3 regions of the Streptomyces sp. NPDC051684 genome follow, and region 1 is predicted to be linked to each of the others. Evidence: riboswitches for the same ligand, from Rfam matches in the RefSeq annotation. Region 1 holds a riboswitch; each other region holds the start of a gene.
The links. A riboswitch is a leader RNA that binds a small molecule or an ion and turns the genes downstream of it on or off. The one in region 1 is predicted to bind cobalamin.
Positions count from the first base shown of each region.

Region 2: it holds a riboswitch for cobalamin, as region 1 does, so the genes downstream of both, ACIA8D_RS27580 (ABC transporter substrate-binding protein) here and ACIA8D_RS40060 (prenyltransferase/squalene oxidase repeat-containing protein) in region 1, are expected to answer to the same signal.
Region 3: it holds a riboswitch for cobalamin, as region 1 does, so the genes downstream of both, ACIA8D_RS33935 (CoA-acylating methylmalonate-semialdehyde dehydrogenase) here and ACIA8D_RS40060 (prenyltransferase/squalene oxidase repeat-containing protein) in region 1, are expected to answer to the same signal.

Region 1 is NZ_JBITCS010000065.1:11,527-16,123, reverse strand. It holds gene ACIA8D_RS40060 (prenyltransferase/squalene oxidase repeat-containing protein) at 1-1,679, opposite strand, end outside; cobalamin riboswitch at 1,812-1,944, opposite strand; cobalamin riboswitch at 2,049-2,122, shown strand; gene ACIA8D_RS40055 (hypothetical protein) at 2,247-3,659, shown strand; gene ACIA8D_RS40050 (DUF5655 domain-containing protein) at 4,168-4,597, shown strand, end outside.
Region 2 is NZ_JBITCS010000025.1:20,950-25,546, forward strand. It holds gene aceA (isocitrate lyase) at 1-291, opposite strand, end outside; gene ACIA8D_RS27575 (short-chain fatty acyl-CoA regulator family protein) at 689-2,113, shown strand; cobalamin riboswitch at 2,194-2,322, shown strand; gene ACIA8D_RS27580 (ABC transporter substrate-binding protein) at 2,374-2,907, shown strand; partial or broken gene ACIA8D_RS27585 (ABC transporter substrate-binding protein) at 2,924-3,133, opposite strand; gene ACIA8D_RS27590 (hypothetical protein) at 3,044-3,430, shown strand; partial or broken gene ACIA8D_RS27595 (HAD-IC family P-type ATPase) at 3,563-4,099, shown strand; gene ACIA8D_RS27600 (hypothetical protein) at 4,262-4,594, opposite strand.
Region 3 is NZ_JBITCS010000038.1:15,313-19,909, forward strand. It holds gene ACIA8D_RS33920 (bifunctional 2-methylcitrate synthase/citrate synthase) at 1-458, shown strand, start outside; gene cobF (precorrin-6A synthase (deacetylating)) at 512-1,303, shown strand; gene ACIA8D_RS33930 (NUDIX domain-containing protein) at 1,344-1,799, opposite strand; cobalamin riboswitch at 1,871-2,045, shown strand; gene ACIA8D_RS33935 (CoA-acylating methylmalonate-semialdehyde dehydrogenase) at 2,276-3,799, shown strand; gene ACIA8D_RS33940 (acyl-CoA dehydrogenase family protein) at 3,805-4,597, shown strand, end outside.

The DNA.
Region 1 (4,597 bases):
CGGCTCGTCCCGGCACCGGTCGGATAGAACTGGCCCTGCTTGAGCTGGGCGGCACCGATCAGGTAGGCGACACCCTTCTTCAGGTCCGGTCCCTTGCCTGGAGCCGGGTCGCCCGGATCGGTGGTGGGCGGGTCCGTGGTCGGCGGATCGGTCGGCTCGGTCCTCTTGGTGGTGAGGCTGGCGAGGTCAGTGTGCACGCCAGCCAGGATCGCGACCGGTGTCGCGTACAAGGTCGGGTCGGTGGCGTCCTGGTCGAAGCCGAAGCCGCCGCCCTTGAGCTGGGTCCGGGACAGCCAGCCTTCGGCGACGTCCGCTCGCTGCATCTGGCCGAGGGCGCGCAGCCCTTGTGCGGCATAGGCCGTGGTGATCACATCGCCGGCGGTGGAGCCTGTGTAGGCGACGTACGCGCCGTCGTCGCGCTGGGCCTTGGTCAGGTAGTCGCGTGCCTTGGTGACAGCGGCGTCGTGGCCGCCCACCTTTTTCAGGACCAGTGCGATCAGTCCGGTGGTGGCGGCGTCGCCGTCGCAGTTGCCTCCTGGCCGGATGAGGATGCTGGTGAAGCTGCCGTTCGTGCACTGCACCTGAGTCAGGCGGTCCACCGTGGCATCGGGTGGCGTCACGCCCGCTCGCAGCAGGGCGAGTACGGCGCGGGCCTGCTCGTCGGCGTAGTCGACGTTGCGGAAGTCGCCCTTGGCGGTGCAGCCGGGTGTCGGTTCGCCAGATTCCGGACCGGCGGCGCAGACGTTCCCGGTCAGGTCGGCGATCAGATCGCGCCCGCCGACCTTGCGCGGGTCGCCCTCCGTCGACTCGGCCAGCAGAGCCAGGCGGGCGACCGCGGCCGCGTCCGGCGCCTGATCCTTCCCGTCGGGAGCCACGTAGTCGTCCACGTGCTGAGCGAAGAAGGCGGTGATCTTGTCGAGCGTGGCGCTGCTGCCGTCCGCCGCGGCCAGTGCGTAGGCGGTCTCCAGCGTGAGCAGGTAGTTGGGGCTGTCGGCGCCTTCGTCGACGATGCGTTCGCCGTCGGTCAGCTGCGCCTTGAGCCATGCGGCGGCTCCCGCTACGTCGACGTCGCCGGGTGCTCCGGTCGGCCCGCCGCTCGGGTCGGGGCTCGCGCCGCCTCCGGCACGGACGTCGTCGGGGCTGAAGGTGGGCTTTCCCGTGGTGCCGCCGATGTCGGTGCCGCCGTAGACCCAGGCGTCGACGTCACCGTCCTTCAGCTTGCGGTCCATGGCGCCGTACTGGCTGTACGTCCATGTGTCCTGGCCCGGTGAGGCGGTCCAGTACGACCAGTAGGCGGTGGCCGGCGGCGTGAGAACGCAGGAGTCCTTTGACGGAGTCGGGTACTGCGTACCGGAGTTGAAGGATCCGTAGCCGATGCGGCAGATGAACGCGGGACCGTCGTGTTCCGTCCCGGCGGTGGTGAAGCCACCATCGTGCAGGAGCTCGTAGCCGGTGCTGGGGCTGGTGTCACAGCCTCGCTCGACCTTGCCGCCGAAGGGGGCGAAGTCGACGGCCACGATGGCGCCCTTGGTGGCGGTGCAGTCCCCGACCGGGGCGGCGGAGGCGGGCTGGGCGACGCTGACGAAGGCGAAGCACGCGGCGGCAAGGACAAGCAGGCCCGTCAGTGCGGCAGCCAGTGGCCGGAATCGTCTTCGTATGTGCGTTTCTGTGCGCCCCATGGTCTCCACCACGGCCCCCTAAATGCCTGGCCGGCACGGGAGACAAACGTGGCTGACGCCCCAGGCAGCGCCCTCGCAGATGAGGGGCGGCGTTGGAGCGGGTCGCACCACGCCGTAGTCCGCGACGGCGTCTGTTGCTGTGGAACACGCTCCAGGCATTCCGGCTCGCCCAGCGGTGACTGGGCCTACGGTTGCGGGTCAGCGCCGGATTTCGACCGGCTTCCCCTGGAACTACTTGCGTATCAGGGCGGATTGGAACACGGGTTCACAGAAACCGTCAAGGCCGTGCACATCGTGATCACAGCGTCAGGAGAATCGCCCTGTGGCGCGAGCGCTCGAGGCTCGGGTACTGTCCCGCTCTGCCGAGTGGGGGAACCCGGTGAGAGTCCGGGGCTGACGCGCAGCGGTGTGGGGCGGAGGGACCGCTCCGAGCCCGAATGCCCAAGCGGCACAGGTTAGTTGGAAGTCGGTCCACGCGCAGTCGGACGGCGGCCTCCCCCGCCGTGTGCACCCGAGACCGGGGACCGGGCCGGGTCCGGTCGGCGTCCCTCACCTCTGGAGCACGCCATGCCACGTCCCGTTTCCGTCCGTCACGCCGCCATCACCGCGGCTGCGGCCATCGGAGCCTTCGCTCTCACCACACTTCCCGCCGCCGCAACCGCGACGCCGGCCCAGATCGCCACGTCGAAGACGAACGGTGTCGCATACCTCAAGTCCCTGCAGGCTGCTGACGGTTCGTACGCCGGGTCCGGTCTCTCCAACGAGTGGGCGTTCAGCGCGCTCGCCTCCGCAGGCACCGCCGCCGTAGACGTCACGCCGGGCGGGGACACAACCAAGAACGCGAGAACGGTCTACAGAAACCTGCTGTCCACCAGCGGATGGCCGTCCTCCGCCCCCGTCGTCACCGACTACGAGCGCGCCACGCTGAATGCCTACGCCGCGGGCATCGACCCGGCCCGGGTCTCCGCCTCTCGCAACCTCGTGGCCGACATCTACCGCTACTGGCAGACCGCGGAGCCGGGCTACTTCGGCCCGTCCGCCAACTTCAACGGCACCGTCTTCGCCGCGCTCGCTCTGAACGGGGCGAAGACCACGTCCGGGCAGATACGCATCCCCCAGTCTCTGCGGAACGCGATGATCACCCGTATCCGGGCCAACCAGCACAACGACGGCGGCTGGAACTACGGCAAGGCCGAGGGTGATGCCGGGCAGCTCGGGACCGCGAGCGACATCGACATGACCGGCGCCGCGATGGCCGCTCTCTGCGTCTCCGGCGTCCCCAACACGGACACCGACATCGTCCAGGCCAAGACCTTCCTCAAGAACAAGCTGGTCGCCAACACCGGTGCGTTCGACGCCATGTTCGGCGTCAACACCGACTCCAACGGCTGGGCCGTCTCCGGGCTCAACGCCTGCGGCATCAACGCCCAGACCGGCGACTTCCTCACCTCCAAGGGCAAGACGCCGGTCGACTTCCTCATCAGCCAGCAGTTCAACCCGGGCGGCGGCTTCAAGTACCTGCCGAGTGACACCTCTCCCCAGGCATACGCCTCGATCGACGGCCTGCGCGCCGTCGCCGGAGGCGGCTTCACCGCCACACCCCCCGTGCCGTCGACCTCCGGCGCCCCGCAGTGGGTGGGCCAGGGCACCTTCACCTCTGGCACCGCAACCTCGCTGGCCCTGACCGTGGACGACGGCACCGGAAACCTGAAGGTCTGCTCCGTCTCCGTCACCACCACCGGCACGAGCACCACGCTCGGCGCTGTGCTCGACGCGGCGACCAGCGCCGCCACACCGTCGGGTTGCGTCACCGCCGTGACACCGTCCACCGGAACCGGAACCATCACCTCGCTCAACGGCAAGGCCAACAGCGGTACGAACACGTGGAAGGCGAGCGTGGACGGCTCATCCTTCACGTCTGCCGCCCGAAACAAGGTCATCTCCGTCGGCGACACGATCGCGCTCCGCTGGGGCTCCTGACCGAGTCCGTGACGGTAGGACCTGCCGATCGCGCCGCAGGTCCTACAGTCACGGCATGCGCCCCGTGTGACACGTTTGCTCCACCCCTGGTCACCAGTCCTCCGTTCGCATGGACTCGCGACGGCGTCCCTCGCACGGGCACCGGCAGCGTCGCCGACCGACCACCGTCCTGGCCTCGGCTGCCGGCCGCCGTTGGCTCCGCTCCGACCGTGCCGCCCACCGCACGCGCCCTCATCAGCCTGCGCATCCCACCCGGCTTCGAGCCGAGCGGCGCGCTGAACGCACTAACCCATTTCCTCACCGCCGCCACTCCACGGGGGCGCACAGATTATTTGTAGGGCCCCCGGCCACGCGGATCGGCGGGACGACGTCACCCGCGGTCTGCTAAGCGCCTTCTGCTAACCCCCGGCATAAACCGGCCCCTTCAAACAGTTCCGGCGAGCTAGAGGTGGAATAACCAGGGTGTTCGTTCGATTCGCTCTTGCAGAGAACGCGGGAGGGGGCACTGGTGGCCGAGCTGATGATGTTCCGGCAGGACGCGGACGGACGGGATGTCGAGCTGGCCGGCTCGACGGTGGCGCTGGAGGTGGAGCTGCAGCGGCGGGTCGAGGCCGGCCTGGAGCAGATGCTGGGCGTCCGCTTCCTGGCATCGGAGTATCCGACTGGCCCCTGGCACCGGGGGCGGATCGACACCCTGGGGCTCGATGAGAACGGCAGCCCGGTGGTGATCGAGTTCAAAAAGGGCTCGGACAGCGGGGTGATGTCCCAAGCGGTCTCCTACCTGTCCTGGCTGGAGTCGGCGCACCACGAGTTCGAGGCGCTCGTGCGGAAGGTGCTGGGGGCGGAGGCCGCCGAGTCCGTCGACTGGCGTCGTCCGCGGATGATCTGCATCGCGGCGGGCTTCTCGCACCACGACCGGGTAGCGGTGCAGAGGTTGC
Region 2 (4,597 bases), on a different contig from region 1:
GGCGGCGACCTGCCAGCCGGACAGGTAGATGGCCTGCAGGCCGGCCTTCACCTGCTGCACGGCCTGACCGCCGGTGAGCGCGCCGAGGGAGTGGATGTAGTCCTGCTCGTGCAGTTGGCGCCACAGGCGCTCGGCGCCGCGCCGGGCCAGGGTCGCCTCTTCGCGGACGCTCCCGGAGAGGCGGATCACGTCCTGGGCGCTGTAGGTGCGGTCGATGCCCTTCCAGCGCGGGTCGGTGGCCCAGCGGCGGGTGAGTTCCTCGGCTGCCTGTGTGCGTGTGTCGGTTGCCATGACGGTCACCGTCTCCTCGGTCGTTCGTCTGCGAAGTCAGTCATCACCACGGCACTCGCCGCTTGTGCGGCGGCACTGTGTGTCGTGTGATGGGGTGCGGCCCGCCGGTCCCTTGTGCTGCAGAGCGGAGCAATCCTTGCGCAGACCTGTCGGCATGGGATGCGACCGGTGCCGGGATCTCCGACGTCAGGGCATTGGTCGTGCCCCGGTTTCCGGTTCGCACCCGCCGTGGTCCGGTGGGCCGCACTCAGACTCTGGCACTGGCACTGAGTGCCATCAAGCATGGCTGGATGCCAACTTCTGCGAATCTTCCGGTGCTGATTTGCCAAGCTTGCGAAGGGTTCATTCGCGTCGCGGTCACGTACGCTGAGCCGTCCCGGAGGGGAGGGCCATCACCATGGGAAAGACGTATGCGGGTGCGCGGCTGCGGCGGCTGCGCGACGAGCGGGGCTTCAGCCAGGCCGAACTGGCCCGCACGCTCGGGATCTCACCCAGCTACCTGAACCAGATGGAGCACGACGCGCGGCCGCTCACGGTGCAGGTGCTGCTGCGCCTGACCGAGGTGTTCGGTGTCGACCCGGGCTTCTTCTCCGAGCGCGACACCGGCCGCCTGGTGGCGGACCTCAGGGAGGCGCTGGCCGCCGAGATCGACGCGGCACGGGTCGGCGCGACCGACCTCACCGAGCTCGCCTCGCGGATGCCGGAGGTCGCGCAGGTCCTGCTCGACCTCGGCCGCCGCAACCAGCGCCTGGCCGAGCTGGTCGGGGGACACGACGGCCGTGACCCGCGGGGCCTCGACGCCCCGCGCTCCCCGCACGAGGAGATCCGCGAGTACTTCTACCGCCGCCAGAACTACCTCCACGAGATCGACACCGCCGCGGAAGAGGTCGCCGCCTCCGTCGGTATCCGTCCTGGAGAAGTGCTCAGTGCGCTCGCGGCCCGCCTGGAAGACCGGCACGGCACACGCCTCAGCACCGAGTCCGGCGACAGCCTCCACCGTTACGACCACACGACGCGCACCCTGCACCTGTCGCCGCGACTGCGCCCGGGCCAGCGCGCGTTCCGTATGGCCACCCAACTCGCCCTGCTGGAGCACGCGGACGACCTGGACCGGCAGGCGGCCGAGGACTTCGTCCCGGGCATACCGGCCCACTCGCTGGCCCGCATCGGCATCGCCAACTACTTCGCCGCCGCGCTCATCCTCCCGTACCGCGACTTCCACGCGGCGGCCGAGGCGGTGCGCTACGACATCGAACGCCTCACCGACCGCTACGGGCTCGGCTACGAGACGGTCTGCCACCGCCTCAGCACCCTCCAGCGACCTCGGCTGCGCGGTGTCCCCTTCTCCTTCATGCGCGTCGACCGGGCGGGCAACGTGTCCAAACGGCAGTCGGCCACGGGCTTCCATTTCTCGCGCGCGGGCGGCACCTGCCCGCTGTGGAACGTCTACGAGGCGTTCGCCGCGCCCGGCCGCATCCACGTCCAACTGGCCGAAATGCCGGACGGAAAACGGTACTTGTGGACCGCCCGCGCCGTCACCCGGCACCGGGGCGGCTGGGGCGAACCCGGCAAGACCTTCGCGATCGGCCTCGGCTGCGAACTGCGTCACGCGCACCGGCTGGTCTACTCCGACGGTCTCGACCTCGGCCGCAGCGCCGCCGCGACCCCGATCGGGATGGGCTGCCGCGTCTGCGAACGCCTCGAATGCCCGCAGCGGGCCGCGCCGCCGCTGGGGCGGCCGCTGCGGATCGACCAGCACTCCAGCACCTTCGTGCCCTATCCCGTGGCACACGACGACTCGCAGGCCCCGCACCCTCAATGACCGCCGAAGGATGCACGGGCCCCACCGGACCGACGGGCTCGCCGCCGCATACGTCACAATGGGCGCACGAGGCGACGGGGACCAGGAAGCCGGTGTGAATCCGGCGCGGTCCCGCCACTGTGACCGGGAAGCGGTCCTCCCGCATGCCACTGCCCGCGCGAGCGGACGGGAAGGCGGAGGCGAGCGATGATCCGGGAGCCAGGAGACTGACCCGTCGCCGGTCCAGCAGCAGGGGCGAGGACACCCCGGAGAGGATCGATGTGACGACGCATGCCTGTACAGAAGCGGGAAGAGGCCCCGAGCCCGGCAGGCGCGGGGTACTGGCCGCCGCAGGTGCCCTGGCTCTCGGCGGAGCCGGGCTGCTCACCGGGTGCGGTGGTGACACCGAGGACGGGTGCGGCGGCGACCGGTTCCGTGCCGCGTTCACCTCCGGCGGCTCCCAGGAGACCCTCGACCCGCACGTCGCACCGAACTTCGTCGACCAGGCCCGCGCCAAGGCCCTCTACGACACGCTCGGCACGTACGCGGACGACATGTCGGTCCGCAAGCGGCTCGCCGAGTCCTGGGAGTCCAACGCCTCCGGCACCCGCTGGCACATACGCCTGCGCGAGGCGCGCTTCCACGACGTGAAGCCGGTCACCGCCAAGGACGTCCTCTACAGCTACCGGCGCGCCGCCGACCCGAAGACCGGCTCGCCCTCGCAGGTGCTGCTCTCCGCGATCGACTTCGACGCCAGCAAGGCCGACGGCACGCAAGCAGCGCCGGCAACTCCGCCTCGGGCCGGGTCAGCTTGAGTTCGACGGTATGGGCCCCGATGGCACGGGAACGCTTCAGGTCGATGATGGACAGCGAGTTCTTCGCCAGCCGCTCGGAACTCTTCGGATCGAGGATGCGGGAGAGCGAGAACAGCACGTCCTCCGCCTCGAAGGCGTGACCGTCGTGGAAGCGGGCCGGGCGCAACTGGAAGCGCCAGACGGTGAGATCGGCGTTCGCCTCCCAGCTCTTCGCGAGCCGTGGCACCGGACGCAGTGTGTCGCCCAGCTCGACCAGTTTGTCGAAGACCGCCTTGCAGCGCGCCTGGTCGATGAACTGCCGTCCCACGTGCGGATCGAGCGTCTCCTTGGCGCCGAACCCCGGGAACACCGCCCGTATGGTCCCGCCGCGCCGCGCCTCGGCTTCGACGACGACTGGTCCGCGGACGCACCGCAGCCGGAGAGCAGCGCCGTCCCGACGGCCACGCCTCCCGCCAGCGACAGCACCGCGCGGCGGCTCCGTGAAGCAGCGACCGTCCGGTCCACTACGACCCTCACCCCTTAATGCACGTCATGTGCAATAACGGAATCATGGCAGATGGTGTAGGTGCCGGAAGAGGGGGTGTCATCACCAGGACGTCCTCACTCCGTCGCGGCGACGACGCTGGGCTTCTGGCTGAGGGCGGGCGCCGAGGCGCAGCTGGGGGTGCGCCCGGTCCTGGCCGCCGGCGACCGGGATGCCCCGGCCCGTGCCGTCGCGTCCCAACTGGCCATCGACACGGTCCACGCGGCCTGCTTGCCCGAGGACAGGGCCGCGCTCGTCGCCGTGCTCAAGGCCGAGGGGCGCCGGGTGGCGGTCGTCGGTGACGGTGTGAACGACGCGGCGGCGCTCGCCTCGGCGGACCTGGGGATCGCGATGGGGGCGGGCGCGGGCGCGGCGATCGGCGCCGCGGACGTGACCCTGGTGCGCGGCGACATCGAGGCACTGGCCGACGCCGTCCGCCTGTCCCGCACGACGCTCGCCACCATCCGCGCCAACCTGGTCCGGGCGTTCGGCTACAACGCCGCCACTGTCCCGCTGGCCATGGTCAGTCTGCTCAACCCGATGCTCGCCGCGGCGGCGATGTCGGTCAGCTCGGTGCTTGTCGTCGCCAACAGCCTGCGGCTGAGAGCCTGGCAGCCCGCTCCGGTCCGTTCGCGGGGGCCCCGGCGCGGCGAGAGGAGCGCCTGGTGACGGTCTCCCCGCCCGACGCCGGCCGGTCCGGACGTGCCTGGCGGCTCAAGCAGTCCGCACTCGCCGCGGCCACACCCCTGATCGCGTGCCTGCCGGCCCTGGCCGGGGGTTGACCTGCGTGACCAAGCCCTCGATGGTCGGCGGCGGACGCAGGAGGTTCGGTCAGCGGCGCAGTGCCGACAGCAGTCCCTCGCACGCCGTCGCCGCCCGCTCGGCCGCCGTCGAGCAGATGCGGCAGTGCTCCCGGTGTGCCGCATGCCGTCCGCACTGGTCACGGGCGTCGCGGCAGGCGATGAGGCAGGCATCGAGCTGCGCCGTGATCAACGGACGCTGGGCGTCGTCCCCGCGCAGCAACAGCCGCGACGTGGTGCCGGCCACGTCCGCACAGTCCAGATTCTGGGTGATCGCCTCGCGCAGGGAGTCCGCGTCCTTGTCGGCGAGCATGCCCGCCGCGCAGGCGCTGCTCGACTGCTCGCAGACGGTCAGTTCGGTCACGGC
Region 3 (4,597 bases), on a different contig from region 1:
CCAACGAGGCCGTGATGCACATGCTGGCCGAGATCGAGGACCCGCAGAACGCCCAGCAGTGGTTGCAGGACGCCCTCGCCGCCAAGCGCAAGATCATGGGCTTCGGCCACCGCGTGTACAAGCACGGGGACTCACGGGTGCCGATCATGCAGGACGCTCTCGACCAGCTCGTCGCGCGCGCCGCCGCCCCGGAGACGACCCGTCTGGCCAGGCTCCACGCCGCCCTGCGCGAGGCGATGCTCATCGACAAGGGCATCCACCCCAACCTCGACTATCCGGCCGGACTGGCCTACCACCTGATGGGCTTCGACATCCCCGTCTTCACACCGATCTTCGTGATGAGCCGCATCACCGGATGGACCGCGCACATCACGGAACAGCTCGCGCACAACGCACTCATTCGCCCACTCGCCTCCTACGACGGCCCCGGCGAGCGACCCGTCCCCACCCGTCTGTGACCGGACCAGCATCGGACCCCGATGCCCTCACCCCACCTGCGACAATGCATCGCATGACCACGGAGCAACGCCGGATACTCGTCATCGGCATCGGCGCGGGCGACCCGGATCACCTGACCCTCGGCGCGGTCAAGGCCATCCGCAGCGCCGACGTCTTCTTCATCGTCGGCAAGGGACCCGACAAGTCCTCTCTCACGGACCTGCGGCACGGCATGATCGATGAGCACGCAGAAGGCCCCTATCGCGTCGTCGAGGTGGAGGATCCGAGCCGGGACCGTCGGCCGATGGACCGGGGCGACTACACGGCCGCCGTCCAGGCTTGGCGAGAGCGCCGGGGCGAGATCTTCGAGCGACTGCTGCGCGAAGAAATGACGGCCGGACAGACCGGTGCCTTCCTCGTCTGGGGCGACCCGTCCCTGTACGACAGCACGCTCGGCATCCTGGCCGACATCGAGGAACGCGGCGCGGTGTCCGCCACCGTCGACGTCATCCCGGGCATCACCAGCGTCTCCACGCTCGCGGCCCGTCACCGCATCCCGCTGAACCAGGTCGGGCGGCCCGTGCACATCACGCCTGCCCGCCGCCTGCCCGACGTGGGCCAGAACGACGACGGAGACATCGTCGTCATGCTCGACGCCCACGAGTCCTTCACCCAGGTCGAGGGCGACGACGTGTGGATCTACTGGGGCGCCTACCTCGGTACCCCCGACGAACTCCTGATCGCCGGCCCACTCAACGAGGTCTCCGACCGCATTCGACAGGTACGGTCCGCGGCCCGCGCAGAGCACGGATGGATCATGGACACCTACCTACTTCGCATCGTGAAGCCGTCCTCCGCCGTCTGACGGCGCTGATCTGCCCTGCCGGACGAGCATGCGCGCCGGCTCACGCCCGGCTGGTACCGGTGGTCCAGGCCGGTTCGATGTGGCTGAGCCAGGTGTCCTGTTCGTCGGCCAGAGCGTGTTCCAAGGGAAGGGGAACGAATCGGCAGGCGAAAGCCATGCCGTCGTCCTCGCCACCCCCTCGGACCCGATGAACCCAGGAATCCAGGGTGCTCGGTCCCACTTGGAGATGGAAGAACGTCGTACGCCGCGGTTGGCCGGTCTCGGGGTGGGGCTTGTCCTCTTCGGCGACAGCCCCGACCACGAGAGCTGTCGAAAGGCCTGTCTCCTCGAAGGTCTCGCGCAGGACCGCGGTGTGATGATCCTCTCCGGCTTTGACGCCTCCCGCAGGGATCTGTGTGCCCGCTTCGGGCATGCCGAGATGGTCGAAGACCAGCAACTCGGGGCCGGCGGCGTCCCGGATGACGTAAGCGGCGACGCGGATTCTCGGCTGAGTCATCCGGCCATTGTGTGCGGCACGAGTCGCCGGGACCTCACGTCCTCTGGATTTACTAGGACGTCCAACTATATAGTCGAGGAAAGGTCCGCGGTGCAGGGAAGCCGGTGTGAGTCCGGCACGGTCCCGCCACTGTGACCGGGGAGTTCGCCGTCGAGCAGTACGCCACTGACGTGATCGATGTCGGGAAGGCGGGCGGTGCGCGCTGATCCGGAAGTCAGGATACCGGCCGCGGAATGTTCCGTGTTGTCCACGAGGATGGAGCTGACACGCATGGCACCGGTGCGTTTCCACGATCCCGGCGGTCCTGCCCGACAGGCCCGACTCAGCCGCGACTTCTCCCGCATCCCGATCGTCACTCGCTGACGGCCGCGCAGCCATTCGCGCTCTCGCGCGGCCCCGACGCGCACGTACGCCACCGCGTCTCCGTGCCGTCATGGCCGCGCGCCATCCGGATCACCTGACGAGAGCAGGCATTCATGGTCCGCACGCAAGACCGCGCCCCCGTGCGCGAGTTGACCCACTTCGTCGGCGGCAGGCACACCGAGGGAACCTCGGGATCCTACGGCGACGTCTACGACCCCAATACTGGGCAGATCCAAGCCCGCGTCCCGCTCGCGAACCGAGCCGAGACCGAGGCCGCCATCGCCGACGCGGATCGGGCTCAACGCGAGTGGGGCGATTGGAACCCGCAGCGCCGAGCCAGGGTCCTGCTGAAGTTCCTCGCACTCGTCGAGCAAGACAAGGACGCGCTCGCCAGGCTGCTGTCGTCCGAACACGGCAAGACCATCGCCGACGCGCACGGCGACATCCAACGAGGCCTGGATGTAGTGGAGTTCGCCGCCGGAATCCCGCACCTCCTCAAGGGCGACTTCACGGACAACGCCGGCACCGGCATTGACGTCCACTCCCTACGCGCACCACTCGGCGTTGTCGCGGGCATCACTCCGTTCAACTTCCCCGCCATGATTCCGCTTTGGAAGGCAGCACCAGCGCTCGCTTGCGGCAACGCCTTCATCCTCAAACCCTCTGAGCGCGACCCGTCCGTCCCCCTACGCTTGGCGGAGCTCTTCCTGGAGGCCGGTCTGCCGCCCGGTGTGCTCAACGTCGTCAACGGTGGACGCGAGGCCGTCGACACGCTGCTGACCGACCCCCGTGTCGCCGCGCTGGGCTTCGTCGGCTCCACTCCCATCGCCGCCCACGTCTATGCGACCGCTGCCGCACAGGGAAAACGTGCCCAGTGTTTCGGCGGCGCCAAGAACCACATGATCGTGATGCCGGACGCCGACCTCGACCAGGCCGTCGACGCGCTGATCGGTGCCGGATACGGGTCCGCGGGCGAGCGCTGCATGGCCATCTCCGTCGCCGTGCCCGTCGGCGAGGACACCGCCGACGCACTGGTGACCCGCCTCAAGGAACGCATCGCCACCCTCCGTATCGGTCGCGGTGACGACCCGCAGGCCGATTTCGGCCCCCTCGTCTCCCGGGAAGCCGTCGACCGGGTGCGCTCCTATGTCGACCACGGCGTGAAGGAGGGCGCCGAACTGGTCGTCGACGGAAGCGACTTCAGCCTCGCTGGCCATGAGGATGGCTTCTTCACCGGCGCCAGTCTCTTCGACCGCGTCACCCCAGACATGCGTATCTACCAAGAGGAGATCTTCGGCCCGGTGCTGTGCATCGTGCGCGCCGCCACATACGAAGACGCCCTGCGCCTGCCCAGCGAGCACACCTACGGCAACGGGGTCGCCATTTTCACCCGCGACGGCGACACAGCCCGCGACTTCACCCGGCGTGTGAACACCGGCATGGTCGGCGTCAACGTCCCCATCCCCGTACCCGTCGCCTATCACACCTTCGGAGGGTGGAAGGCGTCAGGCTTCGGCGACCTCAACCAGCACGGACCCGACGCGATCCGCTTCTACACCCGTACGAAGACCGTCACCTCGCGCTGGCCCGCCGGCCTGCGCGAAGGAGCGAGCTTCACGATCCCGACGATGGAGTGAGCACCATGACGCACGCCATGCTCACCGAGGATCAACAAGCCCTGGTCGAAACCACGCTGGACTTCGCCCAGGACCACCTCGCGCCGCACGCCGTCACCTGGGACCGGGACAAACACTTTCCCGTCGACGTCCTCCGCAAGGCCGCCGGTGTCGGTCTCGGCGGCATCTACGTCCGGGAGGAAGAGGGGGGTTCAGGGCTCAGCCGGGCAGACGGAGTGCTCGTCTTCGAGGCCCTGGCTTCCGGCTGCCCGTCCATCGCCGGCTACCTCTCCATCCACAACATGGTCGCCTGGATGATCGACCGATACGGCGACGACGACCAGCGGACGCGCTGGCTGCCCCGCCTCTGCTCGATGGACGACCTTGCCAGCTACTGCCTCACCGAGCCGGGCGCTGGATCCGACGCCGCCGCCCTCACCACGAGGGCCTCTCGTGACGGGAACGACTGGCTCCTCACGGGCGTGAAGCAGTTCATCTCCGGCGCGGGCGCATCTCAGCTCTATGTGGTCATGGCCCGGACGGGGGGCCACGGAGCCGAGGGAGTCTCAGCGTTCCTCGTCGACAAGAGCGACCCCGGCGTCTCGTTCGGCCCCAACGAACAGAAGATGGGCTGGAACGCCCAGCCCACCCGGCAGGTCGTCCTGGAAGACGTGCGCCTGCCCGGCGATCGACTCCTCGGAAGCGAGGGGCAGGGCTTCCGTATCGCGATGAACGGCCTCAACGGCGGCCGTCTCGGCATCTCGGCCTGCTCACTGGGCGGCGCGCGGAGCGCACTGAACCGCAGCCTCGCGCACCTCG